Regions from separate parts of the Geodermatophilus sp. SYSU D01045 genome, predicted to be linked through region 1. Evidence: riboswitches for the same ligand, from Rfam matches in the RefSeq annotation. Region 1 holds a riboswitch; each other region holds the start of a gene.
What was found. Region 1 has a riboswitch for cyclic di-AMP ahead of ACI798_RS03450 (hypothetical protein). Riboswitches for the same ligand answer to the same signal wherever they lie in the genome.

Region 2: another riboswitch for cyclic di-AMP. It lies ahead of ACI798_RS21565 (transglycosylase family protein); the one in region 1 lies ahead of ACI798_RS03450 (hypothetical protein).
Region 3: another riboswitch for cyclic di-AMP. It lies ahead of ACI798_RS03145 (transglycosylase family protein); the one in region 1 lies ahead of ACI798_RS03450 (hypothetical protein).

The regions. Positions count from the first base shown of each region.
Region 1 is NZ_JBJGZB010000003.1:51,211-55,481, forward strand. It holds gene ACI798_RS03435 (sulfite exporter TauE/SafE family protein) at 1-603, opposite strand, end outside; gene ACI798_RS03440 (DoxX family protein) at 628-1,026, shown strand; gene ACI798_RS03445 (PIG-L deacetylase family protein) at 1,045-1,764, shown strand; gene ACI798_RS03450 (hypothetical protein) at 1,811-2,404, opposite strand; cyclic di-AMP (ydaO/yuaA leader) riboswitch at 2,663-2,822, opposite strand; RNA gene rnpB (RNase P RNA component class A) at 2,948-3,359, shown strand; gene ACI798_RS03460 (dihydrofolate reductase family protein) at 3,564-4,127, shown strand.
Region 2 is NZ_JBJGZB010000039.1:21,033-25,303, forward strand. It holds gene ACI798_RS21560 (isochorismate synthase) at 1-893, shown strand, start outside; gene ACI798_RS21565 (transglycosylase family protein) at 999-2,216, opposite strand; cyclic di-AMP (ydaO/yuaA leader) riboswitch at 2,221-2,390, opposite strand; gene menD (2-succinyl-5-enolpyruvyl-6-hydroxy-3-cyclohexene-1-carboxylic-acid synthase) at 2,794-4,271, opposite strand, start outside.
Region 3 is NZ_JBJGZB010000002.1:282,808-287,078, forward strand. It holds gene treZ (malto-oligosyltrehalose trehalohydrolase) at 1-1,575, opposite strand, end outside; gene ACI798_RS03145 (transglycosylase family protein) at 1,686-2,297, opposite strand; cyclic di-AMP (ydaO/yuaA leader) riboswitch at 2,301-2,435, opposite strand; gene treY (malto-oligosyltrehalose synthase) at 2,683-4,271, opposite strand, start outside.

The DNA.
Region 1 (4,271 bases):
GGCGACCGGCCCGAAGACACCGAACACGACCAGCGTGACCGTCGCCGTCACCGCGGACAGCGCGGACTTGAGCGCGTTGGCCAGCGGCAGCCGGTGCAGCGCCGTCCCGAGGACCCCGACGAGGATGACGCCGAGCGCGCCGCCGAAGTAGCCGCCGTAGACGGTGGCGAGGAACAGCGCGAGGTACAGCCACCACGGGTCGCGGGCGGCGCCGTCGTCGCGGTCGCGCAGCCGGCGGGTGAGCAGCGGCTGCACCGCCAGCAGCAGGCTGGCCAGCAGCACGAGCACGGGCACGACGACGTCGAAGGCCTCGCTCGGGGTGGTCAGCAGCAGCACGCTGCCGGCGACGCCGCCCAGCGCGGAGACGGCGCCCAGCCGGACCAGCCGCCCGCGCTGGCCGGCGTACTCGCGGCGGAACCCGGCCATCCCGCCGAGGTAGCCGGGCCACTGCGCGACCGAGTTGGTGACGTTGGCCGCCACCGTCCCCAGGCCCAGCCCGACCAGGGTGGGGAAGAGGATCAGCGACCCGCCGCCGGCGATCGAGTTGACCGCTCCCGCGCCCAGGGCCACCGCGGCCGCGATCAGGAGGTCGGCGGCCGTCACGGAGCGCCAGCCTACGGTCGGCGCATGCGACCCCCGGCCCCGGCGACCTGGCTGGCCGCCGCCCTCGGCGGCTCCGGCGTGCTGCACCTCGTGCGGCCGCGGACGTTCGAGTGGCTGGTCCCGCCCGAGCTCGGCGACGCCCGCGCCTGGGTGCTCGGCAGCGGGGTCGCCGAGGTCGGCACCGCGGCACTGCTGGCCGCGCCGGCGAGCCGCCGGGCCGGGGGATGGGCCGCGGCCGTGCTGCTGGCCGCGTTCGTGCCGGCCCACCTGCACCACTTCCGGGTGGCGCGCGGGCGGCCTGCGCTGGTGGCCGCGGCGGCGGTCCGGCTGCCGCTGCAGGCGCCGATGATCGCCGCAGCGCTGCGCGTGGCCCGGGGACACCGGGGCGTCAGCGGCCGCGCCCCCGGCCGACGCCGGCGCTGAGCCCGGCAGACTGCCCGCATGGCGGAGGCGTTCCCCGAGGACTGGCAGCGCGCCCTGGTCGTCGTCGCCCACCCCGACGACGTGGAGTACGGCTGCGCGGCCGCCGTCGCGGCGTGGACGGCGGCCGGGCGCGACGTCCGGTACGTGATGGCCACCAGCGGCGAGGCCGGCATCGCCGGGCTGCCGCCGGAGGCCGCCGGGCCGCTGCGCGAGCGCGAGCAGCGGGCCGCGGCGGCGGTGGTCGGCGTGTCGGTGGTCGAGTTCCTCGGCCACCCCGACGGCCGGCTGACCGAGGGGCTGGACCTGCGGCGGGCGATCGCGGCGGCGATCCGGCGTCACCGGCCCGACCTCGTGGTGACGCTGCACTTCGGCGACACGTGGACGCCGCCCGGCTCCGCGCTCGGCTACTGGAACAGCGCCGACCACCGGGTGCTGGGCCGGGCGGTGGTCGACGCCGTCGGCGACGCGGCCAACGAGTGGATCTTCGCCGAGCTCGCCGACCCGGAACCGTGGCGCGGGGTGCGCTGGACCGCCGTCTCCACGCCGGTGGGGGTCACGCACACCGTCGACGTGACCGACGTCGTCGACCGGGCGGTGGCCTCGCTGGCCGAGCACCGCCGCTACCTGGAGGCGCTGTCGGCCGACCCGGTCGAGGAGCAGGCACGGCGACAGGTCGACATGGCGACCCCGGTCGTCGACGGCCGGCGGGTGGCCGGCTTCGCGTTGTACGCCGGCTGACGCCGGACGCGGCCCCGGGGAGCTCCCGGGGCCGCGTCCGGGGCGGTCAGGGGTTGAAGCTCACGTGGACGTGGTCCATGTGGTTGGCCGTGGGGGACCCGCGGTCCTCCATCGCCCGCCAGCCGCCGCTCCCGATCACGAGGATCCGCTGCCTCCAGATGACGTAGTCGACGCCGAGGCGCGAGGCGTTGTCGACGACGTACTGGGCGACGGCGTTCCCCTTGGCGGAGTCGGCGTAGACCATGAAGTCCGCGGCGAGCTGCTGGGTGGGGGAGTGCCCGGGGCGGGTCAGCACGGTGGACACCCCGAACCGCTGCGCGACCTCGGCGACGACCGGGCGGACGTGCGCCGCCCAGGCGCTGTAGGAGGTCGAGGAGGCGGTCGGCCTGCCGGTGAGGTTCGTGGACACCGCCGCCGCGGCGGCGGGGGCCGCGGCCGGTGCGGCGGGGGCCGCGGCCGGTGCGGCGGGGGCCGCGGGCGCCGCGGCTCCTCCCCGGTCCTGGGACCAGCTGTCCGACCGGTCGCGGCGGGGACCGTCCCAGTCGGCCTGGGCCGCCGACTGGCCGGTGAGCCCGAAGGCGACGGCGAGGGCGCCGGCGGTGAGGGTGCGGCGGATCGTGCGCTTGCTGCTGGAGGGCATGACGAGGAGAGCTCCTGACGTCGGTGTCGCGCGGCGCCGTCCGTGGCTCGGCGGTCACCCGTCGCGTGAGGGGGACCTGCGGGACGGGCCGGCGCGCGGCCGGGCGGCGGGCGACTGCTGGAGGGCAGGCCGACGCCAGGGCGGTCGGTTCCGGTCCGTGGAGGGCGGCGACCGGCGGAGGTGGGCGGGTCGCGGCGCTCGTCGCAGGGGGCGGGGCACGCCGGGGCAGGCGCCGTCGGCGCACCCCGTGGTGGTTCTCCGTTCTCCCGTGGCCGCCTACCGGGTCAGCTGACGGGTTCGGGCGGGGATCTGCGCCCTACCCCCTCCCGGGGCTCGGGAGGTGGGACTCACCCCGGTGGTGCGGTGGGTCCCCGGCTCGCGGCCACCCGCGGTGGCCGTGACTCGGCGGCACCCGGCTCGGCTCCCCCGGTGGAGGACGTGACGACCGGCCGGACGCAGCCACCGTAGGAGCGTCCGCCGGGGCCCGCAGCGCGGACTCATGAGTTCCGCTGAGAGGGTCCGTAGACTGGTCGGCACGACGGACGAGTCGGCCGGGCGGTCGCGTCGGCGGGGGAGACCCCGCCGCCGAGGAACGTCCGGGCTCCACAGGGCAGGGTGGTCGCTAACGGCGACCCGGGGTGACCCGCGGGACAGTGCCACAGAGAACAGACCGCCAGCAGTTCGCTGCTGGTGAGGGTGAAACGGTGGTGTAAGAGACCACCAGCGCACCGGGTGACCGGTGCGGCTCGGTAAACCCCACCCGGAGCAAGGTCGAGAAGGGGCGGCGGCTGGGCGACCGGACGCCGTCCTGCGCAGGCGTTCGAGGGCTGCCCGCCCGAGCCTGCGGGTGGACCGCTCGAGCCCGCCGGCAACGGCGGGCCTAGATGGATGACCGCCCATCGGGAGGCCGCGAGGCGCCCGAGGACAGAACCCGGCGTACAGGCCGACTCGTCCGTCGCCCGCCGCCGACCTGGACCCGTGCGTCCAGGGGGCGACAGGGAGTGCACGTCACGCCACCGAGCCAGGCGCGGCGCGCCGCGGGTCGTGAGACGGCCGCGGGGACGCCGTGCGGCGGCCGGCCCTCGGTGTGGCCTGACCGATCAGTTCCCCGCGCCGTGCTGGTCTGTACGCCGAACCGACTCACGGGAGGCATGACGCCATGCGGAAACTCGCCTTCGGCATGAACGCGAGCCTGGACGGCTACATCGCCGCGCCCGGTGACGACCTCGGCTGGAGCGTGCCGAGCGACGAGCTGTTCCAGTGGTGGTCCGACCGGGTGGGGGCGACGGGCCTGGCGCTGTACGGGCGCAGGCTGTGGGAGGGGATGAGTTCCCACTGGCCCACCGCCGACCAGCAGCCCGGCGCCACACCGGCGCAGATCGAGTTCGCCCGCCGCTGGCGGGACATGCCGAAGGTGGTGTTCTCCTCCACGATCAGCGCGGTCGACGGGAACGCCCGCCTGGTCACCGGCGACGCCGTCTCCGAGATCGCCCGACTCAAGACCGAGGACGGCGGTCCCATGGACGTCGGCGGCGCCACCCTCGCCGCGGCGGCCATGCGGGCCGGGCTGGTCGACGAGTACGCGATCGTCACCCACCCGGTCCTGGTGGGCGGGGGCACGCCGTTCTTCACGGCGCTGGACAACTGGGTGGACCTGACCCTGGTCGAGACCCGGACGTTCCCCGACGGCGTGCTCCTGACCAGGTACGAGACCAGGCACTGAGGCGCGACGGTCCCTGGAGCCGCCGCCAGGGGCACGTGGCAGGCAGCGGTCGACGCTCCCCGCCGACCCGCGCACGACCGGGTCGACGGCGTCCGGTCGTCCGGATCCGGTGTCAGGTGGCTGTCGGTGTGCCCGCGACCCGAC
Region 2 (4,271 bases), on a different contig from region 1:
GCGCCGACCCGCGCGACGTGCTGCCGGCCACCCGCGAGCCGCTGCCGCCCGCGCCGGGCCGGCTGCGCTACGCCGACGGCGCGCTCGACCCCGCCTCGTGGTGCGGCGCGGTGTCCGCCGCCGTCGCCCGCATCGGCGCCGGCGACCTCGCCAAGGTGGTGCTCGCCCGCGACCTGCTGGTCACCGCCGACGAGCCGCTGGACCCCCGCCGCCTGCTCGACCGGCTGGCCGCCCGCTTCCCCGACTGCTGGACCTTCGCCGTCGACGGGCTGCTCGGCGCCACCCCCGAGCTGTTGCTGCGCCGCACCGGCCGGCAGCTGTCGGCGCGGGTGCTGGCCGGCACCGCCCCGCGCGGCGCGGGCGCCGAGGACGAGCGGCTCGCGGCGGGCCTGCTGGCCAGCGACAAGGACCACGCCGAGCACGCCCTCGCCGTCGACTCGCTCGTGCGGGCGCTCGACCCGTTCTGCACCGCGCTGTCGGTGCCGGAGCAGCCCTCGCTGCTGACGCTGCCGAACGTGCGGCACCTGGCCACCGACGTCGTCGGCACCCAGCGCCGCTCCGGCGCCCGCGGTCGCGCCGGGCTGCTCGAGCTGGTCGACGCCGTGCACCCGACCGCCGCCGTCTGCGGCACCCCGCCCGACGCGGCCGCCGCGGTCATCGCGGAGCTGGAGGGCATGGACCGCGGCCGGTACGCCGGGCCGGTGGGCTGGCTCGACGCCCGCGGGGACGGCGAGTTCGGGCTGGCCCTGCGCTGCGCCCAGCTGGTCGACGACGACCCGTGCTCGGCCCGGCTGTTCGCCGGCTGCGGCATCGTCGGCGCCTCCGACCCGACGGCCGAGCTGGCCGAGACGCAGTCGAAGTTCGCCGCCTTCCAGGCCGCGCTGGAGGGCTGAGGCGGCCGGTCCCGGCCGGCGTCCTCCTCCCCCGGACACGACCCGGAGACGACGAGGGCCCCGGCCGCTGCACGCGGTCGGGGCCCTCGTCGGGTGTGCTGGAGGTCAGCCCACGTAGTTGACGTGCACGTGGTCCACGTGGTTCGCGGTCGCGCTGCCGCGGTCCGCCATCGCCTTCCAGGCGCCGTCCGGCGAGGTGAGGATGCGCTGCTGCCAGATGACGTACTCGACGCCGAGCTCGTCCCAGTGGTCGACGTGGTACTGGGCGATCGCGTCGCCGAGGGCGGCGTCGGACATGACCATGTAGTCCAGCGCCTTGCCGGAGGGGTGGCCGTCCGGGTCGACCGCGCTGGCCCGCGTGCCGCCGAGGGTGATGTCCGCGGCGCCCGGGACGTTGCTGACGACGGCGTTCGCCGCCGCCTGGACGGCCTCGTGGATCGCGCCGGCGGTGTTCGTGATCTCGGCGACGACCGAGGACTGCGCGACCTGCGGGGCGGCCTCGGCGATCGGCGGGGTGGCGGCGGGCGCCGCCTCACCGGCGGCGGCGACCGGGGCCGGGGCGGCCTCGGCGACCGGAGCGGGGGCGGCCTCGGCGGCCGGAGCGGGAGCGGCCTCGGCGGCGGGGGCCGGGGCGGCCTCGGCCGGGACGGCGGAGCCGCTGAGCGCCAGCACCTGACCGGGGTAGATCAGGTTCGGGTTGCCGCCGATGACGTCGGCGTTGCGCTCGTAGAGCTCGCGCCAGCTCTGGCCGTGGGCGGCGGCGATCTTCGCCACCGTGTCCCGCCAGCGGACGGTGTACTCCTCGGTGGTGACCTCGGCCCGCTCGGCCCGGTCGGCCCGCTCGGCCGGAGCGGCCTGCTCGGCGGCCGGCTGCTCGGCCGGAGCGGCCGGGGCCTCGGCGGCCGGGGCGGCCTGCTCGGCGGGCGCGGCCGGGGCCTCGGCAGCGGCCGGGGTGGTGCCGTCGGTCAGGAACTTGCCGCAGCTCGGCCAGGCGCCGATGCCCTGGCCGGCCAGGACGGCCTCGGCGATCTGGACCTGCTGGGCCGGGGTGGCCAGGTCCGCGCGCGGGGCGAGGTCGGTGCCACCGAAGGCGGCCCAGGTGGACTGGCTGAACTGCAGGCCGCCGTAGTAGCCGTTGCCGGTGTTGATGCTCCAGTTGCCACTGGACTCGCACTGGGCGACGCCGGTCCAGTCGTGGGTGGTGGAGGCGGAGGCCGGCGAGCTCAGGACGCCCAGGCCGACGGCGGCGGCGCCGGCAGCGACAGGGGCCTTGGCGATGACCTTCTTGGTGCGGACGTAGCGGGGTGCGCGGTGCTTGGGCATGGTGATGATCTCCCGATCACCGCCGGCGAGGTGAGCTGTCGGGTTCGGGCGATCGGTGCCCGGCCGCGGTCCGCGGCTTCACCCCGAGGCGCGCTCCGACAGGCCCCCGTAGGCCGTCGCGCGCCGGAAGAGTGGGTCCCCCACCCCTGCCCTGGGAGTTGGCGTGGGCGACCGGTGGGCAGGGTTTGGCGGACCGGCGCCGCGCTCCGTCTTCGCTGAGCGCAGCCAAAACGCTACGTGTCGTCATGTCGACTGTCGTCGTGACGGCGGTCACAGTGCGGTTCGGCTGGGGCTCGTGGGGTACGGCGTGACGCCGGCGTGACCACCGCATCGGGCCGCGCCGAGAAACGGAACCCGCTGTTCACGGTGCGCGATCCGGCCCGGCGAGCACGCCCCCGCCCCCGCGGCCGCCCTCGCCGCGACCGCCCGGATCCCGTGACGAAGGCCACCGCCACGGAGTGACGGACCGGCTCGTCACGGGCGTCCGGAAGGGGCTCCGGAGCCGTGCGTCTCACTCTCCGGTGAGCCCGGCGGGACCGGCTGGTCGCTGCAGGAGACCCGACGCTCCCGAGGCCGCTCAGGCCAGGGCGCGGCCCGCGGCCTCCCGCAGGGCGACCGCGAGGTCGGCCTCCGCGCGCTGGTCGGTGCGGGCGACGACCACCCGGGGCCCGCCGCGCACCAGCGCGGCGGCGAGCTCCTCCGGCGTGGCCACCGCCGTCGCCGCCCAGCCCAGGGACGCCGCGACCGCGACCAGGTCGCGCCCGTGCGGCGTGCCGAACACCCGCCGGTAGTCGCGGGCGTACGCCGGCCGGCCGGGCTCCAGCTGGGCGAAGATCCCGCCGCCGTCGTTGTCGGGCACGACCACGGTGAGGTCCGGGCGCGGCTCGCCCTCGCCGGCGAGCAGGCCCTGCAGGTCGTGCAGGAACGTCAGGTCGCCCATGAGCGCCACCGCCGGCCCGCCGTGCGCCAACGCCGCGCCGACAGCGGTGGACACCGTGCCGTCGATGCCGGCGACGCCGCGGTTGGCGAGCACGCTGACGTCGCCGCGGGGGACGGCGAGCCGGTCGACGTCGCGCACCGGTGTCGAGGACCCGAGGACCAGCAGCGCCCCGGACGGCAGCGCGGCGACGACGTCGCGGGCCAGCCGGGCGGCGGTCAGCCCGGGCGCGGCGTCCAGGGCGGCGTCGACCGCGCCCCCGACCCGGTCCGCGGCCGAGCGCCAGGCGGCCGCCCAGCCCGGCTCCGACGGCGGGCCGGCCGGCGGGGCGGCGCGGGTGACCAGGGCCGCCGAGCGGCCGGCGTCGGGCCAGCGCGGCCCGGCGACCACCGTCTCCACGCGCACCCGCGGATCGGCCAGCAGCGCCGAGACCGGCCGGGACAGCGTCGGCCGGCCGACGACGACCACGCGGTCGGGCCGGTGCGCGTCCAGCCAGCCGGGCACGCCGAGCAGCAGCGCCCCGCCGCGCACCGCGCCGTCGGTCCACGCCCCGCCGCTCGGCTCGGCGACCACCGGCCAGCCCGCCGCGCTGGCGCCGCCCGCCCACGCCCGGCCGACGGCGTCCGGCCCGTCCCCGGCGACGACGAGCGTGCGCGGGCCGTCCCCGACCGGGACGGTCGCGACGGGCGAAGGCGCCCCGGCGGTCCACGGCGCCCCGCCGTCCCGGCCGGCCCACGGGCCCGCCGGCGGGCCGGGCTCCTCCTCGGGCAGCAGCGGGTCGCGGAAGGCCAGGTTCAGCTGCACCGGCCCGGGGTCGCCGGACAGGACGCCGGTGGCCGCGAGCAGCGCCCGGGACACCACCGAGCGCCAGTAGCGGTTCTGCGCGGCCTCCCGGCCGGCCTCGGGCACGCCGACGTCGGCCGCCCAGCGCGCCGCGCCGCCGTACAGGCCGGGCTGCTCGATCGTCTGGTTGGCGCCGGTGGCCCGCAGCTCCGGCGGCCGGTCGGCGGTGAGTGCCAGCAGCGGCACCCCGCTGACGTCGGCCTCGAGGACGGCGGCGTGCAGGTGCGCGGTCGCCGTCCCGGAGGTGGTGAGCACCGGCACCGGCCGGCCGGACG
Region 3 (4,271 bases), on a different contig from region 1:
GCGGTCCTCGTCGTCCCAGCCGACCTCGACCGCCGACAGGTCGGCGTCGACGAGGTCGGGGTGCTGCCGGCGCAGCGCCAGCAGCGTCCGGTGCACCTCGAGCAGCCGCGCGTGCGGCTCCCGGTCCAGCTCGGCCCAGTCGAGCTTCGAGCGCCGGAACGTCTCCGGGTCCTGCGGGTCGGGCACCTCGTCGGCGTCCCAGCCGTGCTCGGCGAACTCGCTCTTGCGGCCCTCCGCCGTCGCCCGGCCGATGTCGGGGTCGGTGTGGCTGGTGAAGAACTGCCACGGCGTCGAGGCGCCCCACTCCTCGCCCATGAACAGCATCGGCGTGAACGGGCTGGTCAGCACCAGGGTCGCGCCGACGGCGAGCAGGCCGGGGGACAGCGTCGCCGAGACGCGGTCGCCGATCGCGCGGTTGCCGATCTGGTCGTGGTCCTGCAGGTAGCCCAGGAACCTCCAGCCCGGCAGCCGGGCGGTGTCCACCGGCCGGCCGTGGGAGCGGCGGCGGAAGCTCGACCACGTGCCGTCGTGGAAGTAGGCGCCGGTGAGGGTCTTGGCCAGCCCGGCGAGGCCGGCCTCGGCGAAGTCGCCGTAGTAGCCCTGGCCCTCGCCGGTCAGGACGGCGTGCAGGGCGTGGTGGAAGTCGTCGCTCCACTGGGCGGCGATGCCGGTGCCCCCGGCCACCCGCGGGGTGACCATGCGGGGGTCGTTGAGGTCGCTCTCGGCGATCAGCGTGAGCGGCCGGCCGACGGCGACCGAGAGCCGGTCGACCTCCTGGGCCATCTCCTCGAGCACGTGGGTGGCGCGCTCGTCGACCAGCGCGTGGACGGCGTCCAGCCGCAGCCCGTCGACGTGCATGTCGCGCAGCCACATCAGGGCGTTGTCGAGGACGTAGCGGCGGACCTCGTCGGAGTCCGGCCCGGACAGGTTGACCGACTCGCCCCAGGTGTTCGCGCCGCCCTCGGAGAAGACCGGCATGAACAGCGGCAGGTAGTTCCCCGACGGGCCGAGGTGGTTGTAGACGACGTCCTGGATCACGCCGATCCCGCGCTGGTGGCAGGCGTCGACGAACCGCTGGTAGGCCGCGGGCCCGCCGTAGCTCTCCTGCACCGTGTACCAGAGCACGCCGTCGTAGCCCCAGTTGTGCGTGCCGTCGAAGCCGTTGACCGGCAGCAGCTCGACGAAGTCGACGCCGAGGTCGACGAGGTGGCCCAGCCGGTCGATGGCCGAGTCGAGGGTGCCCTCGGGCGTGAACGTGCCGACGTGCAGCTCGTAGACGACGCCGCCGGCCAGTGGGCGCCCGGTCCAGGCGGTGTCGCCCCACGCGTACGCCGACGGGTCGAACCGGCGGGACGGCCCGTGCACGCCGTCGGGCTGCCGGCGCGAGCGCGGGTCCGGGCGGGGGGTGTCGTCGTCGCCGAGCAGGTAGCCGTAGTCGGACTCCGGGCCGGCCTCGACCTCGGCCCGCCACCAGCCGTCGTCGTCGCGGCGCATGTCGTGCACCGTGCCGTCGACCTGCAGGCGCACGCGCTCGGGCACGGGCGCCCAGACGGCGAACTCGACGGGTGCGGACATGCGGGGGCCTCCCAGCGGTAGCGCGGCTGACCGGTCCCTCTTGCCCGCTGCGGGCCCGGTCAACCGCGAGCGGCAGCCGGGGGAGCGGGTCCCCCGGCTGCCGCCCCGGGTCACGCCAGCTTCAGCTCCTGGCCGACGTAGATCCGGTTCGGGTCGCTGACCGTGCCGCTGTTGGCGGCGTAGAGCGCCTTCCAGCCGCCGTCGACGCCCTGGTCTCGGGCGATCTTGCCCAGCGTGTCGCCGGACCGGACGGTGTACGAGCCGCCGGAGGCGCCGGCGGCGGACTCGCCGGCCCGGGAGGCCGTGTCCGGCTCGGCCGCCGCAGGCGCGGCGGCGGGCTCGGGGGCGGGCGCGGCGGCCGCCGTGCCGGCCTCCGGGGCCGACGGGTCGAGGCTCTTCCCGCAGGTGGGCCAGGCACCCGGGCCCTGGGCGTCGAGCGTGCGCTCGGCGACGGCGATCTGCTGCGCCTTGGTGGCCTGGTCGGCGCGGGCGGCGTACTCGGTGCCGCCGTAGGCGGCCCAGGTGGACTGGCTGAACTGCAGCCCGCCGTAGTAGCCGTTGCCGGTGTTGATGCTCCAGTTGCCGCTGGACTCGCACTGGGCGACGGCGTCCCAGTCGTTGGGGGCGGCGGCCGAGGCCGGGCCGGCGGCGACGCCGATCGCGGCCGCGGCCACGCCGGTCGTCACGAGGGCACGGCGGAGCAGGGACGTGGACGTGCGCATGGGGGATCTCCGATCCGCCGCCTGCGAGGTGAGCTGTCGGGTTCGGAGCGATCGGTGCCCCGGCCGCACGACGTGCGGCTTCACCCCGAGGCGCTGCGTCCGGTCCCCCCGTGACCGCGGTGCAGGCGCCGAAGTGGGTCCCCCACCCCCGTCCTGGCTGTGCAGAGGAACGGAGCCCGGCGGACGGGGTTCGGCGGACCGGCTCCGGCACGCGGCAGTCATTGGCCTGCGTGCGGGAGCAAACGTAACGGCCGCATCACGAGACGGCACACCCGCCCCACCCGTCACGGCGTGTCGCCCGGCGTCCCCCGCGGTGGCCCGCGCCCGGCGGCCGGGGGAGGTGCAGGTCACGGCGGCGCCGGCCGGCGCCGCCGTGACCTCCGTCTCATTCCCGGACGAGCAGGGTCACCGGCAGCCGGGCCAGCAGTTCGCCGACGGGCGCGCCGCCGGCGTCGGAGACGACGCGCGTGCCGGTGAGCACGTCGCGCCAGGCGCCGGTCGGCAGCGTCAGCGCGGTGTCGCCCCAGCCGGTGGCGGCCAGCGCGACCGGCAGTCGGGTCGCCACGGTCACCGCGCCGCCCTGCTCTCCGGACCCACGGTCGAAGGCGACGACGTGTTGCGCGGCCGACCCGGTGGCGGCCACCGGGGTGTAGCCGGTGAACAGCCCGGGGGCGTCCCGCCGCAGCCGCAGCGCCCGCGAGACGACGAGCAGCTTGGCCGCGCCGGTCTCGTCGACCTCGGGCACCTCCCCGCCGTCGAGCCGGGCCAGCAGCGCGCGCCGCTCGTCGTAGTCGACCGGGCGGCGGTTGTCGGGGTCGACGAGCGAGTGGTCCCAGAGCTCGGTGCCCTGGTAGACGTCCGGGACGCCGGGCATCGTCAGCTGCAGCAGCTTCTGCGCCAGCCCGTTGGACCGGCCGGCCGGGGCGATCCGTGCGACGAACGCCTCGATCTCGCGGTTCGTGGCCGCGTCGTCGAAGGCGGCGTCGACCATCGCGTGCAGCTGCGCCTCGAACGCCTCGTCGACGTCGGTCCACGTCGTCGACTGCCCGGCCTCGCGGGCGGCCTTCTCGGCGTAGGCGTGCGCCCGCTCGCGGGACAGCGGCCAGGCGCCGACCAGGTTCTGCCACACGAGGTGGGCCAGCGGCCGGTCGGGCAGCGGGTGGCGGGACAGCCAGCCGCGGACCAGGTCCGCCCACTCGGTCGGCACCTCGGCGAGGACGGCCAGGCGGGCCCGGGTGTCCTCGCTGCGCTTGGTGTCGTGCGTGGTGAGCGTCGTCATCGACTCCGGCTTGCGCTCCAGCCGCCGCGCCTGTGCCTCGTGGAACTCCTCCGGGGTGCTGCCGAAGCGCGCCGGGTCGCCGCCGACCTCGTTGAGCACCACGAACCGCGCCCAGCGGTAGTAGGCGCTGTCCTCGACGCCTTTGGCCATCACCGGGCCGCTGGTCTGCTCGAACCGGGTGGCCGCCTCGGTGCCGGCCTGCGCCAGCACCGGGTGCAGCGCGTCCACCGCGGCGACCAGGTCGGGCCGGCGGTCGCGGACGTCGCCCACCGCGGCGTCGAGGTGCTCGCGGCCGTCGGGCAGGTAGGTGCGGTAGACCGAGAAGGAGGCCAGCAGCTCGGCCAGCGCCTCCTCCTCCGTGTCGACGTCGACGCCCGGCAGCTCGCCGATCACCCGGACCAGCCGGGCGACCTCGGAGCCGAGGATCCCGTCGGTGACCTCGCGCTTGCAGTCGTGCACCAGCTGCCCGTAGTCGACCGCCCGGCCGGACAGCTCGGTGTCCAGCGCGGTCAGCGCCGCCTCGCCCGCCGGGTCGACCAGGACGTCGTCGACCTCGGCCAGCGCGTCGTAGCCGGTGGTGCCGGCCGCCCGCCAGCTCTCCGGCAGGTCCTCGCCGGGCTCGAGGATCTTCTCGACCACCGTCCACCGGCCGCCCGACGCGTCGGCCAGCCGGTCCAGGTAGCCCTTCGGGTCGG